2 regions of the Cellulosimicrobium protaetiae genome follow, and region 2 is predicted to be linked to the other one. Evidence: predicted binding sites of a transcription regulator. Region 2 holds the regulator's gene; the other holds the start of a gene.
What was found. The regulator LexA, encoded in region 2, represses DNA repair genes until DNA is damaged. The targets are predictions, from matches to a motif close to TCGAACANNTGTTCGA.
Positions count from the first base shown of each region.

Region 1: the regulator LexA is predicted to act here: its motif matches at 12,983-12,998, upstream of ruvA (Holliday junction branch migration protein RuvA).

Region 1 is NZ_CP052757.1:2,920,974-2,935,701, forward strand. It holds gene FIC82_RS12420 (DUF349 domain-containing protein) at 1-1,264, shown strand, start outside; gene FIC82_RS12425 (hypothetical protein) at 1,351-2,016, shown strand; gene ligD (non-homologous end-joining DNA ligase) at 2,027-3,103, shown strand; gene FIC82_RS12435 (ATP-dependent DNA ligase) at 3,136-4,242, opposite strand; gene FIC82_RS12440 (RelA/SpoT family protein) at 4,313-6,658, opposite strand; gene FIC82_RS12445 (adenine phosphoribosyltransferase) at 6,733-7,338, opposite strand; gene secF (protein translocase subunit SecF) at 7,335-8,450, opposite strand; gene secD (protein translocase subunit SecD) at 8,450-10,438, opposite strand; gene yajC (preprotein translocase subunit YajC) at 10,520-10,966, opposite strand; gene ruvB (Holliday junction branch migration DNA helicase RuvB) at 11,176-12,186, opposite strand; gene ruvA (Holliday junction branch migration protein RuvA) at 12,255-12,893, opposite strand; gene ruvC (crossover junction endodeoxyribonuclease RuvC) at 13,080-13,649, opposite strand; gene FIC82_RS12480 (YebC/PmpR family DNA-binding transcriptional regulator) at 13,868-14,629, opposite strand; gene pdxT (pyridoxal 5'-phosphate synthase glutaminase subunit PdxT) at 14,636-14,728, opposite strand, start outside.
Region 2 is NZ_CP052757.1:3,139,048-3,153,775, forward strand. It holds gene FIC82_RS13460 (sensor histidine kinase) at 1-874, opposite strand, end outside; gene FIC82_RS13465 (PP2C family protein-serine/threonine phosphatase) at 871-2,202, opposite strand; gene FIC82_RS13470 (HelD family protein) at 2,383-4,623, shown strand; gene serA (phosphoglycerate dehydrogenase) at 4,719-5,918, shown strand; gene FIC82_RS13480 (pyridoxamine 5'-phosphate oxidase family protein) at 6,069-6,488, shown strand; gene FIC82_RS13485 (DUF5302 domain-containing protein) at 6,551-6,745, opposite strand; gene FIC82_RS13490 (aldo/keto reductase) at 6,935-8,023, shown strand; gene nrdR (transcriptional regulator NrdR) at 8,106-8,642, opposite strand; gene FIC82_RS13500 (LysM peptidoglycan-binding domain-containing protein) at 9,067-9,438, opposite strand; gene lexA (transcriptional repressor LexA) at 9,771-10,505, shown strand; gene FIC82_RS13510 (L-lactate dehydrogenase) at 10,642-11,652, opposite strand; gene FIC82_RS13515 (ATP-dependent DNA helicase) at 11,702-13,732, opposite strand; gene hflX (GTPase HflX) at 13,944-14,728, opposite strand, start outside.

The sequences.
Region 1 (14,728 bases), 220 kb from region 2:
GGCGGCCGCGAAGGCCGCGGCCGAGTTCGGTCGCGTCGACGAGGACGGCACCGTGTACGTCCGCGAGAGCGCCGGCGAGCGGTCCGTGGGCCAGTTCCCGGGCGTCGGCACCGACGAGGCGCTCGCGCTGTACGTGCGGCGCTACCTCGACCTCCAGGCGAAGGTCGCGCTCTTCGAGGCGCGCCTGACGAGCACCGACCTGTCGGTCAAGGAGATCGACCAGACGCTCGCCCGCCTCACGGAGGAGACCGCGGAGCCGTCCGCGGTCGGCGACCTCGACGGCCTGCGCGCGCAGGTCGAGGCGCTGCGCGGCACCGCGGCGGAGCGCCGCGGCCAGCTCGAGGCGGAGCGCGCCGCGGCCAAGGCCGCGGCCCTCGAGGCCAGGACCGAGATCATCGAGGCGGCGGAGAAGATCGCCGCGACCGACCCCAGCCGGATGCAGTGGCGTCCCGCGGGCGAGGAGCTGCGCGGCCTGCTCGACCGCTGGAAGGAGGCCCAGCGTTCCGGGCCGCGCATCGACCGGGCCAGCGAGGAGGCTCTCTGGAAGCGGTTCAGCCACGCACGGACCGCGTTCGACCGCGAGCGCCGGCACTACTTCGCCGAGCTCGAGCAGCGCAACGCCGCCGCCAAGACGGCCAAGGAGAAGCTCGTCGCCGAGGCCGAGGCGCTCTCGTCGAGCACCGACTGGGGCCCGACCGCCGGCGCGTACCGCGACCTCATGGCGCGGTGGAAGGCCGCCGGGCGCGCGAGCCGCAAGGACGACGACGCGCTGTGGGCACGCTTCCGTGCCGCGCAGGACACGTTCTTCCAGGCCCGTGACGCGGTGAACTCGGCGACCGACGCCGAGTACGCCGCGAACCTCGAGGTCAAGGAGGCGCTCCTCGCCGAGGCGGAGAAGCTGGTCCCGGTCAAGGACCTCGGCGCGGCGAAGAGCGCGCTGCGCGACCTCCAGGAGCGCTGGGAGGAGGCGGGTCGCGTCCCCCGCGGCGACCTGCAGCGCGTCGAGGGCCGCCTGCGCGCCGTCGAGAACGCGGTCCGCGACGCCGAGCAGGCGCAGTGGACGCGGACCAACCCGGAGACGCGCGCCCGCGCCGAGGGCGCGGCGGCACAGCTCGAGGCGGCGATCGAGCGGCTCGAGGCGGACCTCGCGGCGGCGCAGTCCCGTGGCGACGCCCGCGCCGTGAAGGACCTGGAGTCGCAGCTCGCGGCGCGCCGCTCGTGGCTCGAGCAGGTCGTGCGCGCCGCCGAGGACTCGCGCGGCTGACACCACCGTCCGACGAGGGGTCGGTGCTCGTCCACAGGCGAGCGCCGACCCTTTCTCGTGCCCGCGTGATGGTGCAGGGTGTCCGCATGGCTCCCGCGTCTCCCGCTCCTCCCGCCACCGGGCCGTCCGCCGCACCGTCCGCGGGGACGGCCTCCGGGACGGCCGCGACGCTCGCACGACTCCTCGCCCCGCGGACGGACGACGGGGAGCTTCTCGTCACGCCGGCGGACGTCGGTGGCCCCGCCGCCTTCCAGGCGCTCGTCCGGTCCGGCGCGCTCCGTCGGGTCTGGGGCGACGTCGCGGCGCCCGTCCGGGTGCCCGACACCCCGACGCTCCGCGCGCTCGCCGTCCGTGCCGTCGTGCCGCGCGGGACGGTCCTCGCCGGGGCGGCCGCCGCGTGGGTCCTGTGCGGGGCGCCGGCTCCCCGCACGCTGGACCTCCTGCACCCTCCGGGCCGGCACCGCCCGCCGCCGCACCCCGGACGCGCTCCGCGGCAGGCGCAGGTGCTGCGTGACGAGACGGTCCTCGTCGCGGGTGTGCTCGTGACGTCGGTGCAGCGGACCGCGCTGGACGTCGCGACGCGCGCCGGGACGGACGACGCCCTCGCCACGCTCCGCCTGCTGCGGGAGGTCTGCGGTCTCGACGTCAAGGCCGCGGCGCGGTCCCTCGAGCTGCGTCACCGGTGGCCCGGCCGCCCGCGTGCCCGGGACCGGCTGGCGCTCCTGCTCGCCGCGGACGACGTCCCGGTCTAGGTTGGTCGGCATGGCCGCAGCCACGACACCCCCCGTGGAGCTCGACGTCCGAGGACGGACCGTGCGCGTGACGAGCCCCGACCGCGTCGTCTTCCCCGCCCGCGGGGTCACCAAGCTCGACGTCGTGCGGTACTTCCTCAGCGTCGGTGACGGGATCCTCGGCGCGCTGGTCGACCGCCCGACGACGCTCGAACGCTGGCCCAAGGGAGTCTTCGAGGGCGCGCGGATGAGCACGCGCACCGACAACACCGGTGACGCGTTCTACCAGAAGCGCATCCCCAAGGGCGCGCCCGACTACGTGCGCACCGCGCGCATCGCGTTCCCCAGCGGGCGGACCGCGGACGAGGTGTGCCCGACCGAGCTCGCCGTCGTCGCGTGGGCCGCGAACCTCGGGACGCTGACGTTCCACCCCTGGCCGGTCCGGGGCGAGGACGTCGAGGCCGTCGACCAGCTCCGCATCGACCTCGACCCGCAGCCCGGGACCGACTTCGACGACGCCGTGCGCGTCGCGCCGCACCTGCGCGAGGTGCTCGACGAGCTCGGCCTCCCCGGCTACCCGAAGACGTCGGGCGGGCGCGGCATCCACGTCTTCGTGCCCGTCGCGCCCGAGTGGGACTTCGTCGCCGCACGTCGCGCGACGATCGCAATCGGGCGCGAGCTCGAGCGCCGACTCCCCGACCAGGTCACCACCAAGTGGTGGAAGGAGGAGCGCGGCGCCAAGATCTTCGTCGACTACAACCAGATGGCGCGCGACCGCACCATCGCGTCCGCCTACTCGATCCGCTCGAACCAGCGAGCGACCGTCTCGGCCCCGCTGCGCTGGGACGAGCTCGGCGACGTCCACCCGGACGACTTCGACGTCCTCACCGTGCCGACGCGGTTCGCCGAGGTCGGCGACCTGTTCGCGCCGCTGCGGGCCGACCGGGACGACCCGGGGGCCTCGCTCGAGGCCGCGCTGGAGCTCTCCCGGCGCGACGAGGCCGAGCACGGGCTCGGCGATCTCCCCTACCCCCCGGAGTACCCGAAGATGCCGGGCGAGCCCAAGCGCGTGCAGCCGAGCAAGGACCGCGACCGGCCCCGCTCCTGACCGACCTGCACCGCGGGATGCTCCCGCGGGGACTACCTCGTCCCGGGGGCGCCCGGGAGGATGCCCGTCAGGTCGTAGCGCACCGGCTCCTCGAGCTGGTCGTACGTGCACGAGGCGGGGTCGCGGTCGTCGCGCCAGCGGCGGAACTGCGCCGTGTGCCGGAACCGGGTCCCCTCCATGTGGTCGTAGGCGACCTCGAGCACGCGCTCGACGCGCAACGGCGTGAACGACAGGTCCTTGCCGGAGCTCCACCGCGACACGGCGCCGGGCATGCGCTCGCCCGCCGGGTTCTCCCACCCGGCCCACGGGTGCGCGTCGGCCTCCGGCGTACCCGGCTCCACGACCAGCGGCGCGAGCTCCGCGACGAGGGCGGCACGGCGCGCCGCGGGGAACGACGCGGCGACACCGACGAACTGGAGCTGCCCGGTGTCGTCGTACAGCCCGAGGAGGAGCGAGCCGAGCAGCGGCTTCGTGGGCGTCGACGTCTTGTGCAGGCGGTAGCCGGCGAGGACGACGTCCGCCTCGCGCCCGTGCTTGATCTTGAGCATCGCGCGCTTGTTCGGCTGGTAGGTCCCGTCGAGCGGCTTCGCGACCACGCCGTCCAGCCCCGCCCCCTCGAACGTGTCGAACCAGTCGCGCGCGACGGCGACGTCGCGGGTGCGTGGCGTCGCGTGCACGTCCGGACCGTCGAGGCCGAGCGAGTCGAGGACCTCGTGCCGCCGCGCGAGCGGCTGACCGGTGAGGTCGGCGTCACCGAGGGCGAGCACGTCGAACACGACCAGCGCGGCGGGCGTCTGCTCGGCGAGCAGGCGCACGCGCGAGGCGGCCGGGTGGATGCGCTGCTGCAAGACCTCGAACTCGAGCCGCCCCTCCTGGGCGACGACGATCTCGCCGTCGACCACGCAGCGCGGTGGGAGCACCGCGCGCACTGCCTCGACGACCTCCGGAAAGTACCGCTCCATCGGTCGTGCGTTGCGGCTGTCGAGCCGCACCTCGTCGCCGTCGCGGTACACGATCGCGCGGAACCCGTCCCACTTCGGCTCGTAGACGTACCCGCCGTCCACGGCGTCGGGCTCGGGCACCGCCGGGACGGACTTCGCGAGCATGGGCAGCACGGGAGGCATCACGGGCAGGTCCATGTGCCGATGCTGCCACCGGCCGCGCGGGACGGCGCGACGACGCGACGGGTCCTGCCCGCCGCGGGCGTGCTCAGGCCGGGAGCTGTGTGGCCTCGGCGGCCTTCGTGCCGGTGATCCGGTAGACGTCGAACACGCCGTCGACCTTGCGGACCGCGGTGAGGACCTGCGCGAGGTGACCGGGCTCCGCCATCTCGAAGACGAACCGGGACATGGCCACGCGGTCGTTCGACGTCGACACGGTGGCCGAGAGGATGTTCACGTGGTTGTCCGACAGCACGCGCGTGACGTCGGACAGCAGGCGCGCCCGGTCGAGCGCCTCGACCTGGATCTGGACGAGGAACATCGCGTTGCTGCCCGTGGTCCACGAGACGTCCACGATGCGCTCGGGCTGGTTGCGCAGCCCGACGACGTTGCCGCAGTCCGCGCGGTGCACGCTCACGCCCTGGCCGCGCGTGATGAAGCCGATGATCTCGTCGCCGGGGACGGGGGTGCAGCACTTGGCGAGCTTGACCCAGATGTCGTCGACGCCCTTGACCATGACGCCCGGGTCGCCCGTGCGCACGCGGCGCGCGGTGTGCCCGGGGCGCGCGGTCTCCGCGACGTCCTCGACCGTCCCCTCCTCGCCGCCCATCGCCTGGACGAGCTTGGAGACGACGTTCGCCGCCGACACCTGGCCCTCGCCGATCGCGGCGTACAGGGCCGTGACGTCGGCGAAGCGGAGCTCGTTGGCGAGCGCGACGAGCGACTCGTGCGACAGGAGGCGCTGGATCGGCAGGTTCTGCTTGCGCATCGCCTTCGCGATCGCGTCCTTGCCGTGCTCCACGGCCTCCTCGCGCCGCTCCTTGGAGAACCACTGCCGGATCTTGTTGCGCGCGCGGGGGCTCTTGACGAACGCGAGCCAGTCGCGGCTCGGTCCCGCGTTCTCGGACTTCGAGGTGAGGACGTCGACAGAGTCGCCGTTCTCGAGCGTCGAGTCGAGCGGCACGAGGCGGCCGTTGACGCGCGCGCCCATGGTCCGGTGCCCGACCTCGGTGTGCACGGCGTAGGCGAAGTCGACCGGGGTCGAGCCGGCGGGCAGCGCCATGACGTCGCCCTTGGGCGTGAAGACGTAGACCTCCGCGCCGCCGATCTCGAACCGCAGCGAGTCGAGGAACTCCGCAGGGTCCGCCGTCTCTCGCTGCCAGTCGACGAGCTGGCGCAGCCAGCGCATGTCGTTCGCGGCGGTGTCGTCCTTCGTGGTCTTGCCGCCGGACTTGGCCGTCTCCTTGTACTTCCAGTGCGCCGCGACGCCGTACTCCGCGCGCCGGTGCATCTCGTGCGTGCGGATCTGGATCTCGACCGGCTTGCCGCCGGGGCCGATGACCGTCGTGTGCAGCGACTGGTACATGTTGAACTTCGGCATCGCGATGTAGTCCTTGAACCGCCCGGGCACGGGGTTCCACCGCGCGTGCAGCGCACCGAGCGCCGCGTAGCAGTCCCGGACGGTGTCCACGAGGACACGCGCACCGACGAGGTCGTAGATCTCCGCGAAGTCGTGACCGCGCACGATCATCTTCTGGTAGATCGAGTAGTAGTGCTTGGGCCGTCCCGTGACGGTCGCCTTGATCTTGGCGCTGCGCAGGTCCGCCGTGACCTGCTCGCGCACGACCGCGAGGTACTCCTCGCGCGCGGGGGCTCGCTCAGCCACGAGGTGCACGATCTCGTCGTACACCTTGGGGTAGAGGGCCTGGAAGGACAGGTCCTCGAGCTCCCACTTGATGGTGTTCATGCCGAGGCGGTGCGCGAGCGGCGCGTAGATCTCGAGCGTCTCGCGCGCCTTGCGGCCGGCCGACGACGACGACACGTACTTCCAGGTGCGCGCGTTGTGCAGCCGGTCGGCGAGCTTGATGACCAGCACGCGGATGTCGCGCGCCATGGCGACGACCATCTTGCGCACCGTCTCGGCCTGCGCCGCGTCCCCGTACGTCACCTTGTCGAGCTTGGTCACGCCGTCGACGAGCATGGCGATCTCCTCGCCGTACTCCTGCGTGAGCTGTGCGAGCGAGTAGTCGGTGTCCTCGACCGTGTCGTGCAGCAGCGCGGCGGCGAGCGTCGACCCGTCGAAACCCAGCTCGGCGAGGATCGTCGCGACGGCGACGGGGTGCGTGATGTACGGGTCGCCGCTCTTGCGCAGCTGCCCACGGTGCGCACGCTCCGCCGTCTCGTAGGCGCGCTCGATGACCGTCAGGTCGGTCCGGGGGTGGTTGGTGCGGACGGCCTGGAGCACGGGCTCGAGCGCCGGGCTCCCGGCGTTGGGCCGGGCACCGAAGCGCACGAGGCGCGACCGCACCCCGCGCCCACCGGAACCACCCTGCCCGGGGGTCGGCTGCGCGCCCGCCTTCTCCGGGGCGCGCGACGTCCGGGTGTTCTCGCTCATGCGCGCCTCCTTCCGTAGGCCGGCGATCGACGACACGGTGTCGACGACCAGCCGAGACGACCGGAGTGGCAATCCTACGACTCGACGTGGACCAACGTGGCCACGTCACGGCCCGCGAGCCGCTCGCGACCACCCAGGCCCTCGAGCTCCAGGAGGAACGCGAGGCCGACGACCACACCTCCCCCGCGCTCGACGAGCTCGGCACCCGCGGCCGCCGTGCCCCCGGTCGCGAGCACGTCGTCCACCACGAGAACACGCGCACCGGGCGGCAGTGTTCCCGACCGCAGCTCGATCGTCGCGGTGCCGTACTCGAGGTCGTACGTCACGGTGTCGGTGGGCGGCGGCAGCTTGCCCGCCTTGCGCAGCGGCACGAAGCCGACGCCCAGGTGCGTCGCGAGGGGCGCGCCGATGAGGAACCCGCGCGCCTCCATGCCGGCGACGAGGTCGATGCCGCCCGCGGCGCGCGCCGCGTCCCCGAGCGCCTCGACGACGTGCCCGAACGCCTCGCCGTCGGCGAGGAGCCCGGTGATGTCGCGGAACGTGATGCCGGGCCCGGGGTAGTCGGGCACGGCGCGGACGAGCTCGAGCACGCGCGCGGCCCGCTGCGCGCCGAGACCGGCGAGGCCGACGGCCCGCAGGCCGTCCGCCTCGCCGGTCGGCGGTTGGAGCGCGTCGCTCATCGCGGGCGACGGCGGCGCGGCTGCGCCTTGTTGCCCAGGTGCCCGCCCGGCTGGAGCTGACGGTGGCCCGCGACGCCCGCGGCGGCGAGCTCGGCGTCCTCGTCGTCACCCGCGGACTCGAGCTTCTCCGCGCGCAGCGCGAGCACCTTCGCCGTGTGCTCCTGGATGGGCTTCTCCCGCTCGCGCAGCGTGACCTCGAGCGGTGTCGCGAGGAACACCGACGAGTACGCGCCCACGCCCATGCCGACGAACAGCGCGAGGGCGATGTCGCGCAGCGTTCCCGCACCGAGGAGGAAGGCCCCGATGAAGAGGATGCCCGCGACCGGCAGCAGCGCGACGACCGACGTGTTGATCGAGCGCACCAGCGTCTGGTTGATCGCGAGGTTCGCACGCTCGGCGTACGTGCTCCGCGTCTGGTCGAGCACGCCGACGGTGTTCTCGCGCACCTTGTCGAAGACCACGACGGTGTCGTAGATCGAGTACGCGAGGATCGTCAGCAGACCGATCACCGTCGCCGGCGTGATCTCCCAGCCGATGAGGGCGTAGATGCCGACGGTGACGACGAGGTCGTGGAAGAGCGCGATCACCGCGGCGAGCGCCATGCGCCAGTTGCGGAAGTAGACCGTCATGACGAGGCTCACGAGGAGCAGGAAGACGACGAGGCCCACGACGGCCTTCTGGGAGACGTCCTTGCCCCAGGTCGGGCCGATGAACGAGCTCGTCACCTCACCGGCGGAGACCCCGTAGGCGTCGGCGAGCTCGGTCCGCACCTGCTCGACCTGGTCGTTGCTGAGCTCGGCCGTCTGGACCCGGACCGTGGACGCCCCCACAGACGTGACGCGCGGGGCCTCCTCCGGGGCTACCGCTGCGACCGCGTCGAGCGCGGGTTGCTGCTCCGTGTCGCTGACGCCCGAGACGGTGAACTCCGAGCCGCCCCGGAACTCGATCCCGAGGTTGAGCCCGTCGCCCGCGACGCGGACACCGATGACCCCGAGCGACAGGACGACGAGGACGACGGCGACCAGGAAGTACGCGCGCCGCTTCGCGACGATCGCGTAGGACCGGCGGCCCGTGTACAGGTCGTTGCCCCACTGGGCGAAACCGCTGGCCATCAGTGCTTCTCCTCGTTCTCGTCGTCCGACGCCGGGGCGTCGGACGCCCCCGCGTCGGCGGTGCCGGAGCCGGCCGCGCGACGCTCTGCCGCACGACGCTCGGCGATGGTCATGCGCTGCCCGTCGCCGCGGCCGACGCCGGCGCCGACCGTCTCCCGGACGGGCGCCGGGCGCTCGTGCGCCGGCGCGCTGTCGTCACCGGTCACGTCAGCGGGCTCCACGGCCTCGCTCGACGACTCGGCCGTGACCACGCGACCGCGGCCCGCGTACCGCGCGCTGCGGACGCCCAGGCGACGCGGGTCGAGCCCGGACGCCGGGTGCCCGTTCGCGAAGAACTTCGTCCTCGCGAGGAGCTGCAGGAGCGGGTGGGTGAAGAGGAACACGACGACGAGGTCGACGAGCGTCGTGAGGCCGAGCGTGAACGCGAAGCCGCGCACGCCACCGACCGCGAGGTAGTACAGGACGATCGCCGCGACGAAGTTCACCGCGTCCGAGGCCAGGATCGTGCGGCGGGCACGCTGCCAGCCCTTCTCCACGGCCGAGTTCAGGGTGCGGCCGTCACGCAGCTCGTCACGGATGCGCTCGAAGTACACGATGAACGAGTCCGCGGTGATACCGATGGCCACGATGAGGCCGGCGACGCCCGCGAGCGACAGCCGGTACCCGATCGTCCACGACAGCAGCGAGATCACCCCGTAGGTGATGATCGCGGCGACGCCGAGCGACGCGACGGTCACGAGACCGAGCGTGCGGTACTGGAAGAGGGAGTAGATCACCACGAGCAGCATGCCGATCGCGCCCGCGAGCAGACCCTTCTCGAGCTGCTCGGACCCGAGCGTCGCCGAGATCTGCTCCTGGCTCTGCACCTCGAACGTCAGCGGGAGGGAGCCGAAGTTGAGCTGGTTCGCGAGCGTCGCGGCGGTGTCGCGCGTGAAGCTGCCCGAGATCTCCGCCTTGCCGTCGGGGATCGCGACCTGAGACACCGGCGCGGAGATCACGAGACCGTCGAGCACCATCGCGAACTGGTTCTGCGGCGACGGCAGCGACGTGAGGCGCGTCGTGACCTCGCGGAACGCCTGCGTGCCCTCGGAGTCGAACTCGATGTTGACGACCCACTCGTTCGTGACCACGCCGTTCTGCCCGACTCGCAGGCCCGAGCTGGCGTTCGAGATGTCCGTGCCCTCGATCTCGACCGGGCCGAGGACGTACTTGGCGAGACCGTCGTCCGAGCACGCGACGAACGCGCTGTCGGTCGGGCCGCTGTCGCCGCCCACGAGGTTCTCCGGGAGCGTGCAGTCGAGGGCGTCGAACTGCTCCTGGATCTCGGGGGTGATCTGGGCCAGGTCGCTCGGGTTCTCGGGCCGCGTCGTCTCGGTCTCGGACGTCGCGTCGTCGGCCGGAGCCTCCGTCGAGCCGTCCGTCGCCGCGTCCTCGGCGGGGGCCTCGGTCGAGCCGTCCGTCGCCGCGTCGGCCGGGGCGTCCGCGGACTCCTCGGCGCCGTCGGTCGTGGTCCCGTCACCGGTGGCGGCGTCCTCGCCCGTGGCGGCCTCGTCCGTCGCGACGGGCGTCGGCGCGCCGACGGCGAGGACGGGGCGGAACCGCATCTGCGCGGACCGGCTCACCAGGTCGATCGTCTCCTGCGAGGGCTCGCCCGGGATGCCGACGACGATGTTGTTCTGGCCCTGGCTCGTGATCTCGGCCTCGGAGACGCCCTGCGCGTCGATGCGCTGGCGGATGACGTTGATCGCCTGGTTGATGTCCTCGTCCGTCGGCTGCGAGCCGTCGGTGGTCACAGGCTGCAGGATGATCTGCGTGCCACCCTCGAGGTCGAGCGCGAGGCCCGGGGTGAGGCTCGCCCCGCCCGGATTCTCGTCAGACTTCGGGTCGAGCTTCGTGCCCGCGAAGAGGGACCCGAAGAGGACGACGATGAGGATTCCCAGGGTGACGAGGGTCCGTACGGGCCTCGCTCGTGTGCTGCTGGTGGCCAACTGTCCGTCTCTTCTCGTGCGTGTGCGGTGGGCCTCGCGGCCCACCGCGTCAGACCGGTCGCGGCAGCGACCGGCTCGGGGTCACTTGGTGTCGGTGCCGTCGTCCCGGCGCCCGCGGTCCTTCTCCGACCCGTCGTCGGTCAGACCGGACAGGTCGTCGGGGACGACGAGGTCGTCGACGTCCCCCTTCGAGGTGCTGGTGCCCGGGTCCGCGCTGCCGTACTCGGTGTCCTCCTCCGACGCCTCGTCCGTCTCCTCGGCCTCGACCGGGGGCTCGACGAGCTTGGCGACGGCGGCGCGCAGCCACCGGGACTGGTTGCCCGGCGTGGACTCGATCGTGATGACGTCGGCTTCCTCGTCGACGTCGACGATCGTGCCGAACATGCCCGAGCCCGTCATCACCTCCTGCCCGGGGGCGAGGTTCGCCCGGAAGCTCTGGGCCTCGCGCTGCTGCTTGCGGGTGCGGCTGGTCATGAGGAACATCGCACCCGCCGCGAGGGCGAGGATGAGGATGAAGCTGATATCCATGACGGAGTCTCGTGTCCTGTTCTGTGCGGGATCTGCGCGCAGTCTAGGCGTGCGCGCACGGTTCACCAACGAGCCGTCTCGCCGCGGAGTTCCGCCCGCTCGGGTCCCCACCATTCTAGGACCACGCGCGGAGCGCCTGTGACCGCCGTCACGGGGACCCCGAGAGCCCACCGGACTCGGCCGCCGGCAGGTCGCGTCCAGGCTCGCCCTCAGGCGTCGAACAGCGTGCCGCCCTCCCGCGGCGGGGTGAGCCCCAGGTGGGCCCACGCGGCCGGCGTCGCGACCCGACCCCGGGGGGTCCGCCCGATCAGCCCCTCGCGCACGAGGTACGGCTCGGCGACCGTCTCGACGGTCTCCGCCTCCTCCCCGACCGTCACGGCGAGCGTCGTCAGGCCGACGGGGCCACCGTTGAAGCGCGTGCACAGCGCGGTGAGGACGGCGCGGTCGAGCCGGTCGAGGCCGATGGGGTCCACCTCGTAGACCTCGAGCGCGGCACGCGCGGCGGCGAGGTCCATGCTGCCGTCGCCGCGGACCTGCGCCCAGTCGCGGACGCGGCGCAGGAGCCGGTTGGCGATGCGGGGCGTGCCGCGCGAGCGCCCGGCGATCTCGCGCGCGGCGTCCGGGTCGAGGGCGACGCCGAGCAGTCCGGCGGACCGCGTGAGCACGCGCTCGAGCTCGTCGCTCGAGTAGAAGTCGAGGTGCCCGGTGAAGCCGAACCGGTCACGCAGCGGCGCGGGCAGCAGTCCCGCGCGCGTCGTGGCGCCGACCGCGGTGAAGGGGGGCAGCGAGAGCGGGATCGCGCTCGCGCCGGCGCCCTTGCCCACGACGACGTCGACCCGGAAGTCCTCCATCGCCATGTAGAGCAGCTCCTCGGCGGGGCGCGCGAGGCGGTGGATCTCGTCGATGAAGAGCACCTCGCCCTCCTCGAGCGAGGAGAGCACGGCGGCCAGGTCGCCCGCGTGCTGGATGGCCGGGCCGGACGTCACGCGCAGCGACGTCCCCAGCTCCGCGGCGATGATCATGGCGAGCGTCGTCTTGCCGAGCCCCGGGGGCCCGGACAGGAGCACGTGGTCCGGCGCGCTCCCGCGAGCCAGCGCGGCCTGGAGCACGAGCGAGAGCTGGTCGCGCACGACGGCCTGACCGACGAACTCCTCGAGCCGTCGGGGTCGCAGCGCCGCCTCGGCCGCGCGTTCCAGGTCGTCCGCGCCCGCGGCGACGATCCGCTCGGACGAGAACGTCCCGTCACCGCCGAAGCCGTCGACGCCCACCTGGTCGAAGTTCGCCACGGTCAGCCCCTCGGTCCGCCGAGGACGCGCAGCGCCGCGCGCAGCGCACCGGCCACGTCAGGAGCCTCGACGACGTCGACGCCCGCCTCAGCGAGCACGGTGGAGACCGCGTCGTCCGCGGCCTTGAGGTTCCAGCCGAGCCCGACGAGCGCCTCGACCACCTGGTCCCGGCGGTCGTCGACCCGGTGCGGACCGGTCCCGGCGGCGGGCTCGCCGGCCGCGGGGGCGTCGGCGCCCGTGGGCGGCCCGAGCTTGTCGCCCAGCTCCAGCGCGATGCGCTGCGCACCCTTGTTCCCGATGCCGGGCACGCGCACGAGAGCGGCGATGTCGCCACCTCCCACGGCGCGGCGCAGGGCGTCCGGCGTGTGCACGGCGAGCATCGCGAGCGCGAGGCGCGGACCCACGCCGCTCACGGTCTGGACGGTCTCGAAGACGGCGCACTCGTCGTCGTCGGCGAACCCGTAGAGCGTGAACGAGTCCTCGCGCACGACGAGGCTCGTCGCGAGGCGAGCCGTCTCCCCGACGCGCAGGCCGGCGAGCGTGGCGGGCGTGGCGTGGACGAGATAGCCCACTCCCCCGACCTCGAGCACGGCGCGGTCGAGCTGGACGCTCGCCACGACACCGCTCAGGGACGCGATCACGCAGGCTCCTCTCCCGGCCGGCAGCGCCGACCTGGTCCGATGGTCCGCGGCCCCGAGGACCGCCGTGGGGCCGCGCGCCGAGGTGCGCGTCGAACACCCGTACGACCGCGGTCACTCTAGCAAGGGCCGCCCACCCGCCGACCGACCGACACGGGCCACCCGCAGGGGCTGACGGCACGGTCACCGCTAGCGTGGCGCGCGGCGCCCCTTCGCCGCGTGCTCGGCGGCCGCCCAGGCGCGCTGCGCGGGCGTCAGCTCGTGCCGCTCGCCGCCCTGGAGCGCACCCGCAGGTCGCCACAGGTGGCAGATCGCGAGCGCGAGCGCGTCGGCCGCGTCCGCGGGCTTCGGCGGCTCCGCGAGCCCCAGGATGCCGGCGACCATGCGCTGCACCTGCTCCTTGCCCGCGCGCCCGCTCCCGGTGACCGCGGCCTTGACCTCCGACGGCGTGTGCAGCGCGACCGGGACGCCCCGGCGCGCCGCGCCGACCATCGCCAGACCCGCGGCCTGGGCCGTGCCCATCACGGTCCCGACGTTGTGCTGCGCGAACACGCGCTCCACCGCGACGACGTCCGGCACGTGCTCGTCGAACCACGCGTCCAGCCGCTCGGAGATCCGCAGGAGCCGCAGGTCCACGCTGAGATCCGGGTCCGTCCGGATCACGCCCACGGCGACGAGCTCGGCCCGCCGCCCCCGCGCGGAGTCCACCACCCCGACACCGCACCGGGTCAGCCCAGGATCCACACCGAGAACGCGCACCCCAGTACCCTCCCACGAGCCGACGACGGAACCCCTCCGCCTCGCGGGCCGCAGACCAAGGCGAGCCGACACCGGCGGGGCGGGTGAGGTGCGCGCGGTCGTGGCGGGCCTGGCGGGAGCGGCGCGAGGAACGAGCGCCGCGGATGGTAGACCGCGCGCACCTCACCCGCCCCGCCACCCAGGGCGACCAGTTCGGTCACCTCGGGCGACACCCGCGGTCAGTCGTCGTTCTCGAGCTCCGCCATGACCTCGTCCGACGCGTCGAAGTTCGCGTAGACGTTCTGCACGTCGTCGCTGTCCTCGAGAGCGTCGATGAGGCGCAGGATCTTGCGCGCCCCGTCGGCGTCGACCTCGACCTCCATGGACGGGTGCCAGATCGAGTCGGCCGAGTCGTACTCGAGACCCGCCTCCTGGATCGCGGTGCGCACGGCGACGAGGTCGCTCGCCTCGCACAGCACCTCGATGACCTCACCCTGGTCCGTGACCTCCTCGGCGCCCGCCTCGAGCGCGGCGAGCATGACGTCGTCCTCGGTCACGCCGTCGGCCTTCGGCACGACGACGAGGCCCTTGCGCGAGAAGAGGTACGACACCGAGCCGGGGTCGGCGAGGTTGCCGCCGTTGCGGCTGAACGCGAGGCGCACCTCGGAGGCCGCGCGGTTCTTGTTGTCGGTGAGGCACTCGACGAGGACGGCGATGCCGTTGGCGCCGTAGCCCTCGTACATGATCGTCTGGTAGTCGACGGCGTCGGCGCCCGTGCCGGAGCCTCGCTTGACGGCGCGGTCGATGTTGTCGTTCGGGACCGACGACTTCTTCGCCTTCTGGATGGCGTCGAACAGCGTCGGGTTGCCCGCGGGGTCACCGCCGCCGGTGCGCGCCGCGACCTCGATGTTCTTGATGAGCTTCGCGAAGAGCTTGCCGCGCTTGGCGTCGATGGCCGCCTTCTTGTGCTTGGTCGTGGCCCACTTGGAGTGCCCTGACATGCGTTCCTACCCCTTCGCGATTCTGACGAACAGCTCGTGCACGCGCGCGTCCCCGGAGATCTCCGGGTGGAACGAGGTGGCGAGCAGCGATCCCTGCTG
Region 2 (14,728 bases):
CGAGGAGCTCGTGCGACCGGGCCGCGTCCTCGTGCGAGGCCTTGATCTCGGCGACCTGGTTCACGAGCTCGACGCGCATGTGCTCCACGTCCTGCGCGAGGTCGGCGATCTCGGCCGGACCGGACGTGACGACCGGCTCGTCGAGGCGTCCGGAGCTGACGAGCCGCACGCGGTGCGCGAGCTCCGCCATCGGCTCGGTGACCCATCGCTTGAGGCACACCCACAGGATGATCCCGACCGCGAGCGCCGACCCCACGAGGACGAGCACGCTGCCGAACAACGCCCTGCTCCACCGGTCGAGCGCGTCCAGCCGCTCGAGACGCTCGGCGCGGATCGCGTCGACGTACCGGGCCGTGTCGGCGCGCGCGTCGGCGAACAGCTCGGCCCCGCGCGCCTGGTCCACGGCACGGACCCGGCCCGGACCCTCGTCCTCCGTGGTCTCGATGGCGGGTTCGGCGTAGTCCGTGACCCAGGCGCGCACCGACCTGTCGGCCTCCGAGAGCGTCGCGGCCTGCTCCTCGTCGAGCCCGAGCAGCTCCACGAGGGCGGAGTCCGGGACGACACCCTCGGCATCCGTCCCGACCGCCCGGGTGTACGCCTCGAGCGCCGTGTCGTCCCCGGTCGCGACGTAGGCGCGGACCGCGACCTCGGCGTCGAGCAGGCCCACGTACGCGGCGTCCGCACCGGACACGGCGTCGAAGAACGGCCCGGTGACCTCGTCCTGGATCTCCAGCACGCGCGAGAGCGCGATGGCCGAGGTCGCGAGGACGCCCAGCAGGATGACGCCCGCGACGACGAGCGACCACCCGAGCCGACGGCGCAGGGTGGGGGCGCGACGCGGACGCGTCCGGCCGGTCCCGGTCGTCCCGCTCACCGCACCCACTCCTCCGAGTCCGCGAGGGTCGCGGTCCGCTCCCCCGGGACGCCCTCGTCCCCGCCCCAACCCAGCACGAGCAGCGCCGCGTCGTCGGCGAGCGGCCCACCGTGCAGCTCGCGCACCCGGCGGAAGACCCGCTCCACGACCCCCTCGACCCCGTGCTCGAGCGCGCTGTCGACGGCGCGGCGCAGTCCGTCGACCCCGACGCGCTCCTGGCGTGTGCGCGAGCCCGTCGCACCGCCCGAGCTCGCGACCGTCGCCTCGACGAGCCCGTCGGTGTAGAGCATGAGGGCCCACCGTTCCCCCAGGTCGACGGACTGGGACTCCCACCCGCCGGTCACGGGGATGCCGAGGGCGCGGCCGCGGGCGGTCGGGGTGATCTCGGCCGCGGTGTCCCTCAGGAGCAGGGGGGCGAGGTGACCGGCGAGGTAGACCTCGGCGGTGCGCCGGTCGGCGGAGATCACGACCTGGCAGAGCGTGACGAAGACCTCGGGGCGAGCACGCTCGGGCACGAGGACGCGTTCGAGGAGCGGCAGGATCGCCTCGGGCGGGGTGTCGCTGAGGACGATGGTGCGCCAGGCCGTGCGCAGGGTCGCACCGAGCGCGGCCTCGTCGGGCCCGTGCCCCGCGACGTCGCCGATGACGCACAGGACGGTGCCGTCCGGGCGCTCGACGGCGTCGAAGAAGTCTCCGCCGAGGAGACCGTTCCCGCCGGGGACGTACCCCACCATGACGTCGATCCGGTCGTCCTGGACCAGGGGCGTGGGCAGGAGCGCGCGCTCGAGGCGCGCCGTCTCCGCCGCGCGCACCTCGCTGCGGTACAGCGCACGCTGCTGCTCGACGGACATGCGGCGCTGGACGGCGTAGCGGACGGACCGTCCGAGCAGGTCCCCGTCGACCTCGCCCTTGACGAGGTAGTCGTCGGCGCCGGCCGCGACGGCCTGCACCCCGAGGTCGACGCCCGAGTGCCCGGTGAGGACGACGAGGGCGGGCGGGCGGACACCTGCGCGGACGCGCTCGACCGCGGACAGACCGACCGAGTCGGGCAGGCCGAGGTCGAGCAGCACGCAGTCGACGTGCCGGGTGCCGAGGGTGTCGAGCGCCGCGTCGAGCGTCGTGGCGCGGTGGAGCTCGACCGTGAGGTTGCCGTCGGAGAGCAGCTCCTCGACGAGGATCGCGTCGCCGTCGTCGTCCTCGACCAGGAGGACGCTCAGCTCGTCGGTCGGGGCGAGGACCGCGCGCTCGGCGTGCAGGGGCCCTCCCGCGGCCGCCTCGTCGCCCCGCGCCGAGGGTCGCGCGGGGACCTCACGGCCTCTCCCGGTCACGACGCCCGCTCCCCTCTGGTCGCCATGGGCCACGATCCTAGCGGCAGCCTCGCGTCGGGCCCGGTCACGGACGCGGGACGCGCCGGGCACGGGTCCGGAGGCGGACGCCCGTGGGCCATAATGGACGGCCGTGTCACGGGCGGCGCTCGGGCGCGACGCCCGGCCGAGGGAAGGGACAGCGTGGGACGCAACGACGAGCTCCGGCTCGAGCAGGAGGTCGTGGACACCCTCTACGCACGCCTCGACGAGCTGCGCGCGGCCGCCCGCGCCCGGCTCGACGGCGTCCGCCGTTCCGGCCCGTCGGGCTCGCCGCAGAACCGGAGCGAGCGCGACGCGTTCGCGACGCTGTACGAGGACCGCGTCGCCCAGCTCGACGCCGTGGAGGACCGGCTCGCGTTCGGTCGCCTCGACCTGGAGGACGGCACGCTCCGCTACGTCGGACGCATCGGGCTGACCGACGCCGAGCACACGAGCCTCCTCACCGACTGGCGTGCGCCCGCGGCGCAGTCGTTCTACCGCGCGACGGCGGCCCACCCGGACGGCGTCGTCCGCCGCCGGCACCTGGTGACGCGCGGGCGCGCCGTCACGGGCCTCGAGGACGAGCTCCTCGACCTCGACGCGCACGACGTCGTCGCGGGCACCACGCTCTCCGGGGAGGGCGCCCTCCTCGCCGCGATGGCCGCGGGCCGCACCGGGCGCATGGGCGACATCGTCGCGACGATCCAGGCCGAGCAGGACACGATCATCCGGTCCGGGCTCGCCGGGGCGCTCGTGGTGCAGGGCGGCCCGGGCACGGGCAAGACGGCCGTCGCGCTGCACCGCGCCGCCTACCTCCTGTACGCGCACCGTCGCCTCCTGGAACGGTCCGGGGTCCTGCTCGTGGGCCCCAGCCACTCGTTCCTCCGGTACATCGACCAGGTCCTGCCGTCGCTCGGCGAGACGGGGGTCGTGAGCACGACGGTCTCCGACCTCCTGCCGGGGGTGGTGGCCGACGGCGCGGAGGACCCGCGGGTCTCGCGGGTCAAGGGCCGCGCCGTCATGGCCCGCGCCGTGCGGCGAGCGGTCCGGGCACGCGAGCGGGTGCCCGCCCAGGACGTCCCCGTGCGGCTCGACGGGCACGACCTGCTGATCCGCCGCCGCGACGTGCGCGACGCGATCGCCAAGGCCCGGCGCACGCACAAGCCGCACAACCTGGCGCGCGTGACGTTCGTGCGCGAGATGCTGTCCCGCCTCGTGGACCAGTACGGCCGCGCGCTGGGAGAGCCCCTCGCGGGCGAGGACCGCACGATCGCGCTCGAGGACCTGCGGTCGCACCGGGACGTGCGCGTCGCGCTCAACCTCGCGTGGCTGCCCCTCACCCCGGAACGCCTGGTCGAGGACCTGTGGACCAAGCCGCACCGGCTCGCCGAGGCAGCGCCGGAGCTCTCGCCCGACGACCGGCGCCTGCTGGAGCGTCCGAAGGGCTCGCCGTGGACCCCGGCGGACGTGCCGCTCCTCGACGAGGCGGCCGAGCTGCTCGGCGAGGACGACCAGGCGGAGCGTGCCGAGGCCGCCGCACGTGCGGCGCAGCACGCGCGCGACCTCGAGTACGCGCGGCAGGTGCTCGAGTCGTCCGGCGCGGGCGGCGGGATCGTCGGGGCGGACGTGCTGGCCGAGCGGTTCTCGGCGAGCGGGCCGCGCCTCACCACGGCCGAGCGTGCCGCGCAGGACCGCACGTGGACCTACGGGCACGTCGTGGTCGACGAGGCGCAGGAGCTCTCGGCGATGGCGTGGCGCATGCTCGTGCGCCGGTGCCCGACGCGCTCGTTCACCGTCGTGGGCGACGTCGCGCAGACGTCGTCGCTCGCCGGGGCACGCTCGTGGAAGGGCATGCTCGACCCGGTCTTCCGCGACGCGTGGCGCCTCGCGGAGCTGACCGTGAACTACCGCACTCCCGCATCGGTCGCCGACGCCGCGCGCCGCGCCGCCCTCGCCGCCGGGCTGCCGGTCTCCCCGCTCACGTCCGCGCGCGACGTCGAGGACGCGCTGCGCGTGGTCGAGTCCGCACCGGACGACCTGTACGCCCGGGTGCGGGACGCGGCGGACGCGGCGCGCGCGGAGTTCGTCGCCGCGGAGTCGGGGCGTGTCGCCGTCGTCGCCGCCGCGCCGGCCGTCCCCTCCCTGCGGGTCGCGCTCGGTCTCGAGGACGACGGCCCCGACGCCCCGGTCGCGGTGCTCGACCCGGTCCAGGTCAAGGGTCTGGAGTTCGACGCCGTCGTGCTCGTGGAGCCCTCCGAGGTCGCGGCCGGTCCCTCGGGCGCCTCGGACCTCTACGTGGCCATGACCCGCCCGACCCAGCGCCTGGTCGTCGTGCACGCGCGCCCGCTCCCGGAGGGCGTCGACACCCCGGGTCCGGACGGTCGGGGCCCTTCCGCCGGCTGACCGCGCGGGACGGTGGTGCGCGACGGACCCGTCACCTCGTCCCGAGGGTCAAGACCCGTTTGGTCCGGACCGCGGGACGGGCGCACCATGGGAGCGTGCTACGCGCCCTCCTCCTCGAAAACCTGCACCCACTCGCCGCCTCGAACCTCGAGGCGGCGGGCATCGACGTCACCGTCCGGACCGGCGCCCTCGACGAGTCCGAGCTGATCGAGGCCCTCGACGGGGTCCACCTGCTCGGCATCCGGTCCAAGACGAACGTCACCGCGAACGTGCTCGAGAACGCCCCCGACCTGGTGGCGCTCGGTGCGTTCTGCATCGGCACGAACCAGATCGACCTGCGGTCCGCGGCGACGCAGGGCGTCGCCGTGTTCAACGCGCCGTTCCAGAACACGCGCTCCGTCGTCGAGCTCGCGCTGGCCGAGATCATCGCGCTCACGCGCCGCCTCACGGAGCGCGACCGCGCCCTGCACGAGGGCCGCTGGGACAAGTCGGCCGAGGGCGCGCACGAGGTTCGCGGGCGCACGCTCGGCATCGTCGGCTACGGCAACATCGGCACGCAGCTCTCCGTCGTGGCGGAGAACCTCGGCATGTCGGTCGTCTTCTACGACACGGCGGAGAAGCTCGCGCTCGGCAACGCGCGCCGCATGGACACGCTCGACGAGCTGCTCGAGCAGGCGGACGTCGTCACGCTGCACGTCGACGGCCGCCAGGGCAACGCGGGCCTCTTCGGGGCCAAGCAGTTCGCCCGGATGCGCCCGGGGGCGATCTTCCTCAACCTGTCGCGCGGGTTCGTCGTGGACTACGGCGCGCTGCGCGAGGCGATCGTCGAGGGTCGCGTCTCCGGCGCCGCCGTGGACGTGTTCCCGCACGAGCCCAAGCGCAAGGGCGACAGCTTCGACTCCGAGCTGCGCGGTCTGCCGAACGTCATCCTCACCCCGCACATCGGCGGGTCCACCGAGGAGGCGCAGGAGGCGATCGGGCAGTTCGTGTCGGCCAAGCTGCGCGACTACCTCACGACGGGCTCGACGACGCTCAGCGTCAACGTCCCGAACCTCGCGCTCGAGCAGACCACCGGGATCACGCGCGTGACGCACCTGCACCGCAACACCCCGGGTGTGCTCGCCGCGGTCAACGCGACGCTCGCCGAGCACGGCACCAACATCGAGGGCCAGCTCCTCGCCACGCGCGGCGAGATCGGCTACGTCGTCACCGACGTCGGCTCGCGCGTCGAGCCCGCCGTGATCGAGGCGCTCGCCGCCATGGAGCAGACGATCGCCCTGCGCGTCCTCGACTGACGAGGCAGCACTCACGACGCTGCGCCCCGCGTGGCGTCGCGTCGACCTTCGCCGCGTGCCCCGGTTCCGTCCGGCGCACGCGGCGAAGGTCCTCGTGCGCCATGACCTTCGCCGCTGAGCGGCCGGCACGGCCCGGTGCCACGATGAGGCATGACCGGATACACGCACGACGCGCCGCAGGTCCTCGACGCCGACGCGTGCTGGGACCTCGTGGAGGGGACCCATGTCGCACGCCTCGCCGTGAGCGTCCGGGGGGAGCCGGACATCTTCCCCGTGACCGTGCGCGCGCACGAGCGCACGATCGCCTTCCGCACCGTCCCGGGCACCAAGCTCGCGACGCTCGTCACCAACGAGCGCGTCGCCCTCGAGTGGGACCACGTCGACGGGGACGGGGCGTGGAGCGTCGTCGCTCGCGGCACCGCGCACCGGATCCGTTCCGAGCACGAGGTGGACGCCGTCCAGGAGGACGCGCCGCCGCTCGTCCCGACCGTCGACGTCCCGACCGAGGAATGGGTCGTCGTCGAGGCGCGCGACGTCACCGGTCGCCGCTTCGCCCGCTCGGGGGGCTGAGTCCGGACGCACGTCGTCCGGCCACCCCGCGCGGGGACGACCGGACGAGGTGAGGGCGGTGGTCAGCCGGACTTGCGGCGGAAGGTGCGCTGGACCGGGCCGACGGTCTCGGAGCCGTGCACGGAGCCCGTGTTGGACTCGCCGTCCGTCGTGCGATGACGCGTCGCGTTCTTGCGGTCGAGCGCCTCGCGGAACTTCGCCTTGGCCTCCTCGGTCGGTGCGGTGTCAGCCGCTGGACGCTGCTGGTCGGACGCCATGGCGATCTCCTCGTCGGTGGGGACTTCGGTCTGTGCCCGGTGCGCTCCGGCGGTCCCGCTCCGTGGTCCGCCCAGCACTCCGAGCACCCCGACAGCCTCCCCCACGGCGACGCCCGACGCCAACTGATTTGCCCGCCGGACGTGACCGCGGCGCACCGCGCACCGCGTGCGTCGGGTAGCGTCAGCGCCGTGCCGCCCGATGCTCCCACCCCGAGGACCGACGAGGCGTCCGGCGCGACGCCCGACGTCGGTGGTCCGCTCCCGCACCGACGCCTCGGCCGTACCGGGCTGACCCTTCCCGTGGTGTCGCTCGGGCTGTGGCAGAACTTCGGTGAGGCAGACCCGTGGTCCACGCAGCGCGAGATCGTCCTGCACGCCGTGGACCGGGGCGTGACCCACCTCGACCTCGCGAACAACTACGGCCCACCGGGCGGAGCAGCGGAGGAGTCGCTGGGGCGTCTGCTCGCCCGCGAGCTGCGCCCGCTGCGCGACGAGCTCGTCGTGACGACCAAGGCCGGCTACCGGATGGGACCCGGGCCGTACGGGGAGGGAGGTTCGCGCAAGTACCTCCTCTCCTCCCTGGACGCGTCGCTCCGCCGCCTCGGGCTGGACCACGTCGACATCTTCTACTCCCACCGCTTCGACCCGACGACCCCGCTCACCGAGACGATCGGGGCGCTCGCCACCGCGGTGCGCTCGGGGCGCGCGCGCTACGCGGGCATCTCGTCCTACTCGGCGCGGCGCACGGCGGAGGCGTTGCGGGTCGCGGAGCAGGTCGGCGTGGACCTCGTCGTGACGCAGGTGTCGCACTCGATGCTCAACCGGTGGATCGAGGAACCGGACCCGCACGACCCCGCGGGAGCGTCCGTGCTCGATGTCGCCGGAGCCGAGGGACTCGGCGTCGTGGCCTTCTCACCGCTCGCGCAGGGGATGCTGACCGACCGCTACCTCGACGGCGTCCCGGCGGGCTCGCGGGCCGCGCGCGGCGGTCCGCTCCGCCCGGCGTTCCTCTCGGAGACGAACCTCGCCCACGTCCGCCGGCTCGACGGGCTCGCGCGCGCCCACGGGCGCAGCCTCGCGACGACGGCGATCCTCTGGGCGCTGCGGGACGAGCGCGTCACGTCGGTCCTCCTCGGGGCGAGCTCGACGCGCCAGCTCGACGACAACCTCGCGGCGCTGGACGCGCCGGCGCTCTCGGCGGAGGAGCTCGAGGCGGTCGACGCGCTGCCGTCGGACACGGGTATCAACATCTGGGCGTCCCGGTCCAGCGACCTGTAGCCCTCCCGCGCCCCCTGCAGCACCCTTGAGCTCTGCGGGCGGACGTCGCAGGTGCACGACCGTCCCGAGGTGCCCGGCCTGCTCAGGTCCGGGACGCCGACTCCTCGGCATCGGCGCTCGGGACCGCGCCGGACGCGGCAGCCTCGGAACGTGCCGCGGCAGACTCGCGCTCCTCGCGTTCGACCCGCAGCGAGGTGATGGCGCTCTCGAAGTCCTCGAGCGAGTCGAACGCCTGATAGACGCTCGCGAAGCGCAGGTACGCGACCTCGTCGAGCTCGCGCAGCGGCCCGAGGATCGCGAGCCCGATCTCGTACGCGTCGAGCTCGGCGCTGCCGCTCGCCCGGATCGTCTCCTCGACGCGCTGCGCGAGCACCGCGAGGTCGTCCTCGTTGACGGGCCGGCCCTGGCACGCCTTGCGCACACCGTTGACGATCTTCTCCCGGGAGAACGGTTCCGTGACCCCGGAGCGCTTGACCACCGACAGGCTGGCGGTCTCGATGGTCGTGAAGCGCCGGTTGCACTCGGGGCACTGACGGCGCCGCCGGATCGACGCCCCGTCGTCCGAGGTGCGCGAGTCGACGACGCGGGAGTCCGCGTGGCGGCAGAACGGGCAGTGCATGGCGGGCTCCTCCGCGGGGTCTCGCCGACAGGTCGGCGCGACGAACGTATGCCGTCACGGCCAAGCGGTGCAACACGCCGACGACGCCGACCGCCCGTGGACGGGGCGTGCGGCGCGCACGCGGCCGCGCAGGCGCCGGTGGACAGCAGAACGGGGGCGGTCGTGATCGACCGCCCCCGTCGGGACGCCCCCGTCCCCATCTCGCGCGTGACTCGCCTCACGCGCGGCGACGCGCACAGGAGACGCGGTGGACCGCGTGCTCCTCGCCTCGTTCGCCCAGCCCCCCAGCCGGCGTGTGAGGTGACACTAACTTAGGTCGACCTAAGGCGTCGCGCAAGCCCAGGGGCTCACTTCCGGACCGTCGCCGACGTGTCCTGCGTCACAGTCGGCCCGGCATCCTCCGACCTGCCCCGCACGCCGCCCCTCACTCCGCGTCGACCGGAAGGAGGAGCCGCTGCCCGACCTGGAGCCCCGACGACGAGAGCCCGTTGAGCTCGGCGAGCCCGCTCACCACGTCGCGCAGGTCCTCACCCGGCTCCGCGACGCCGCGAGCGAGCTCCCACAGCGTCTCCCCAGAGCTCACGACGTGGACCCGGACCTCCAGGGGCTCGCCCGGCCCGCTCGCGACCGCGACGCCCACGCGCGCGGCGAGCAGCAGGACCACGGCGGCCAGGAGCACGAGCACCGCGCGGCCGCGTCGCGTGAGCCGCAGCGGCCGCTCCCCCGCGCGGCCCCTCGCCGCAGCCCCGCCCGTAGGCCCGAGGGGCCCGACCGTCGAGATCGCCATCGCTTCCATGCCTGCTCCGTCCCGGCTCGCGGGCCCGATCGCCTTCCCCGGTCGATCGGGCTCCGCGAGCCCTTCGCCTCCGTGCCGACCCGGGCGGTCGAACACGTGTACGTAGAACACCTGTACGAAGGTCTACCACGGACGACCCACGGAGTCGAGACATGCTCGAACAGGTGTTTGATTCGTGTCGCAACCTCCCCTAGCCTGGGTGCAGGTCGGTTCGCCGGACATGTCCGCTCGGACCCGGAGGAGCGACCGTGGTCCCGGGGCGCACGCCGCGGGGAGGGGAGGTCGCAGACCCGGGAGGCGTCGGCGGCCACGACGGACGAGGCGGAGCGACCATGGCGGGACGAGGCACGGACAGGGCACGGGGGCTCGCCGAGGTGCGCGAGCTCCCGGACGGGTCGGCAGGGGGTGACGGGCTCACCCCGCGGCAGCGTCTCGTGCTCGAGACGATCCGCGCGTGCGTCGAGCAGCGCGGCTACCCGCCGAGCATGCGCGAGATCGGCGAGGCCGTCGGGCTCACGAGCCCGTCGTCCGTGAAGCACCAGCTCACGACCCTCGAGCGCAAGGGCTTCCTGCGCCGGGACCCCAACCGCCCCCGCGCGATCGAGGTCGTCCAGCCCGACGACGCGCGCCGCGCGACCCCGCTCGTGGCGGCGGGCGGCGCGACCGAGCCGACGTACGACGAGGCGCACCCCGCGCCGTCGTACGTCCCGGTCGTCGGCCGCATCGCCGCCGGCGGACCGATCCTCGCGGAGCAGGTCGTCGAGGACGTCTTCCCGCTGCCCCGCCAGCTCGTCGGCGAGGGTGAGCTCTTCCTCCTGCGCGTGCAGGGCGACTCGATGGTCGACGCGGCGATCTGCGACGGCGACTGGGTCGTCGTGCGCCGGCAGCCGGTCGCGGAGAACGGCGAGATCGTGGCGGCGATGATCGACGGCGAGGCCACGGTGAAGAGCCTGCGGCGCGCGGACGGGCACGTCTGGCTCATGCCGCACAACGCGGCCTACGACCCGATCCCGGGCGACGACGCCCAGGTGCTCGGTCGTGTCGTCTCGGTGCTGCGCAGCCTCTGAACGGCCCCGCCGTCGGCGTGCCCCCCGAGCGCTCGTACGTGACCGGTGGCAGCGGACGTGATGCCTCAGCCGTGAACAGGGCGAGAGCCGGGTGGTCGACGACCACCCGGCTCTCGTCGTCGGCGGACCCGCGCTCTCAGAGCCCGAAGCGTCGCGCGACCGCGCGCAGGGACTCGGCCGACGAGCGCAGGCCGGCGAGCTCCGCCTCGGCCAGCGGGACCTCGACCCGCTCCGCCGCGCCGCGCCGGTCGACCAGCGTCGGCAGCGAGAGGCACACGTCGTCGAGCCCGTACGCGCCGTCCAGGAGCGTCGACACGGGCAGGATGCGGTGCTCGTCGTCGAGCACGGCCTCGATGATGCGCGTGCCCGCGAGCCCGACGGCGTAGTTCGTCGCACCCTTGCCCTCGATGATCCGGTAGGCCGACTGCACGACCTCGCGCGCGATGTCGTCGCGCACCTGCTCCGTGAGGGGTCCCCGCCCACCGAGTCCCGGCCACTCGAGGAGCGGCACGCCGCCGATCGTCGCGGAGCTCCACAGCGGGATCTCGCTGTCGCCGTGCTCGCCCGCGATGTACGCGTGGACGTTCTGCACCGCGACGCCGCAGTGCTGAGCGACGAGGAACCGCAACCGGGACGAGTCGAGCACGGTCCCGCTGCCGAAGAGCTGCGACGGAGGGAGCCCGGAGAACTTGAGCGCCGCGTAGGTGACGATGTCGACGGGGTTGGTCACCATGACGTAGACCGCGTCCGGGGCGACCTCCACGAGCCCGGGCAGGATCGTGCGCATGAGCCCGATCGTGCCCTCGGCGAGGTCGAGCCGCGTCTGCCCGGGCTTCTGCTTCGCCCCGGCCGTCACGACGACCACGTCGGCCCCGGCGCACACCGCGACGTCGTCCGACCCCTCGACGCGCGCCATGGGCATGAACTGGATGCCGTGCTGGAGGTCGAGGACCTCCGCCTCGACCTTCGCCCGGTTCACGTCCAGGAGCGCCACGGTGCGCGCGGCGCCGCGCATGAGCGCCGCGTACGCCAGCGTCGACCCGACGGCGCCCGCGCCGACGATCGCGAGCTTGGTGGTCCGTGCTCCCCCTCCCGGACCGCCCGCGGTCCCGTCGCCGGTGCTCTGGGGGGACGTGCTCGTCGTCATCTCGCCTCCGTGAAAGTTCGTGGGATCCCTGATGCTCGCGGGAAAGGACTCAGCCTAGGGCGGCGAGGCGCCGCAGCGCAGCGGTAGCGACGTCGCGGTCGGTCGTCTGCCAGAACCCCGGCATCGACCGCGTGAGGAACGTGCCGTAGCGCGCTGTCACGAGGCGCGGGTCGAGGACCGCGACCACGCCCCGGTCGGCCGTGGACCGCACGAGCCGACCGGCGCCCTGCGCCAGCAGGAGCGCGGCGTGCGTCGCGGAGACCTGCATGAACCCGTTGCCGCCCGCGGCCTCGACCGCCCTGGCCCGGGCCGACTTCACCGGGTCGTCCGGGCGGGGAAACGGGATGCGGTCGATGAGCACGAGCTGGCACGACGGCCCCGGGACGTCGACTCCCTGCCACAGCGACAGGGTGCCGAACAGGCACGTCGCCGGGTCGTCGGCGAACTCGCGCACGAGCGTCGGGAGCTGGTCGTCGCCCTGGCACAGGATCGGCACGTCGAGCCGCTCGCGCATCGCCTCTGCCGCGGCGACCGCCGCGCGGCGCGACGAGAACAGGCCGAGCGTGCGCCCGCCCGCGGCCTCCACGAGCGCGGCGATCTCGTCGAGCTGGTGCTCGGTGGACGCCTCGCGCCCGGGCGTCGGGAGGCGCTTGGCGACGTAGAGGATGCCCTGCCGCGCGTAGTCGAACGGGCTGCCGACGTCGAGCCCGCGCCACCGCGGCGCGTCGGCGTCCTTCACCTCGCCGCCGCTCCCGAGCCCGAAGGTGCGCGCGACGGCGTCGAAGCTCCCGCCGAGCGCGAGCGTCGCCGAGGTGAACACCCCGGTCCGCTCGGCGAGCAGGTGCGTGCGGATGAGCCCCGCGACGCCCAGCGGTGCGGCGTGCAGGCGGCTCGCGCCCTCGCCGAACCGGTCGGCCGACCAGCCGCCCTCGCCCGGCCGCGAGCACCAGAGCACGTCGTGCCCCGTCGGGTCGGCAGCCATGCGCTCCGCGACCTCGAAGAGCTGCAGCATGGTCGACTGGGCCATCTTCAGCCCGGAGTCCGGCTGGGCAGGCTTGGTCACCCCGGTCTCGGGCTTGAGCGTCGAGAGGACCTCGCGCGCGGCGTCACGCACCGCCGCGACGGCCGAGCGCGCGCCGTCGGGCAGCCCGTCCGGGAACCGCTCGGCGGGCAGCGCGCCGACGACCGTCCCGAACGCGGCCGACGCCGCGTCCAGCGCGTCCGTCGTGACGCCCCCGTGCCGGCGCGCGAGGCGCGCCGCGCTCTCGATCGCCGGGACCGACAGGTCGACCGTCGCCGCCGCCGTCACACGGTCGGCGAGCTCGTGCGCCTCGTCGACCACGAGCACGTCGTGCTCGGGCAGCACCCCCGGCGAGCCCATCGCAGCGATGCCGAGCATCGCGTGGTTGGTCACGACGACGTCGGCCTCGCGCGCGGTCGCGCGCGCCTTCTCCGGGAAGCACTCCGCGAGCAGGGGGCACCGCTGGCCGAGGCACTCGAGCGCGGTGACCGAGACCTGCCGCCACGCCTTGTCGCTCACCCCGGGCACGAGGTCGTCGCGGTCACCGGTCGGTGTCTCGTCGGCCCACTCGCGCAGTCGCACGACCTGCTCGCCGAGGGCCGCGGCACTGGTCCCGCCGCGCGCGGCGGGGTGGTCGGCGGCGCCCGCCGACTCACCCGGCAGGTCGAACAGCGTGGGCTCGTCGGCCGGGTACCCGCCCGCGATCTTGTGGACGCACAGGTAGTTGTGCCAGCCCTTGAGGAGCGCGATCGTCGCGGGGCGGGGCAGCTCGTCCGCCACGGCGTCGGCGACGAGCGGGAGGTCACGCGTGATGACCTGGCGCTGGAGCGCGAGGGTCGCGGTCGAGACGATCACCCGCTCGTCGGTCGCCACGGCGTGCCGCACGGCCGGCACGAGGTACCCGAGCGACTTTCCCGTGCCCGTCCCTGCCTGGACGACGAGGTGCTCCGACCCCTCGATCGCCTCGGTGACCGCCCGCGCCATCGCGTGCTGCCCGTCGCGCCGCGCGCCGCCCAGCCGGGTGACGGCGACGTCGAGCAGCGCGTCGACGTCGGGCACGTCGCCTCCCGAGGTGCCGGCCGTCGTGCCCGGTCCGGCGTCGACACGGTCGGGGGCGGGTCGCGTGGAGGGGGGCACCCGCCGAGTCTACGGTCGGTCGCCCACGGTGCGACGGCCCTGTGGACGACGGCGGCGGGCGCGGCGCGACCCCGCACGGGACGTGCCGTACGGGGTCGCGGAGGGCGTCGGCCGGGCGCCCGGCGCGGGTCGGTCAGGCCTGGGCCGAGGCTCCGACGAGCTCGGTCGCGAGCGCCTGGGCGACGCGCCCGCGAAGGAGCGTCCCCTCGGGCGTGTGCTCCTCGTGGTCGATCTCGCCCTCCGTGTGCACGCGGTGCACGAGGTCGCCGCGGCTGTACGGGACGACGACGTCGATCTCCACGTCGGGGCGCGGGAGCTCGTGCGCGATGAGCTCGCGCAGGTGCTCGATCCCCTCGCCGGTGTGCGCGGAGACGACGACCGTGCGGCGCTCGCGCAGCCGGATCCGTGCGATGGTCTCCGGGTCCGCGAGGTCCGCCTTGTTGAGGACGATCACCTCGGGCACGTCCTCCACGCCCGGGATGTCCGCGAGGACGTGGCGCACCGCCGCGATCTGGCCCTCGGGGTCGAGGTGCGACGCGTCGACGACGTGGAGCAGCAGGTCGGCGTCGCCGACCTCCTCGAGCGTCGAGCGGAACGCCTCGACGAGCTGGTGCGGCAGGGCGCGCACGAACCCGACCGTGTCGGCGAGCGTGTAGACCCGCCCGTCCTCGGTGCGCGTGCGGCGCACCGTCGGGTCGAGCGTCGCGAACAGCGCGTTCTCGACGAGCACGCCCGCGCCGGTGATGGCGTTGAGCAGGCTCGACTTGCCCGCGTTCGTGTAGCCCGCGATCGCGACGGACGGGACGGCGTGCCGCTTGCGCGACGCGCGCTTCGTCTCCCGCCCCGGGGCCATCGCCTGGATCTCACGGCGCAGCTTCGCCATGCGGTTGCGGATGCGGCGGCGGTCCAGCTCGATCT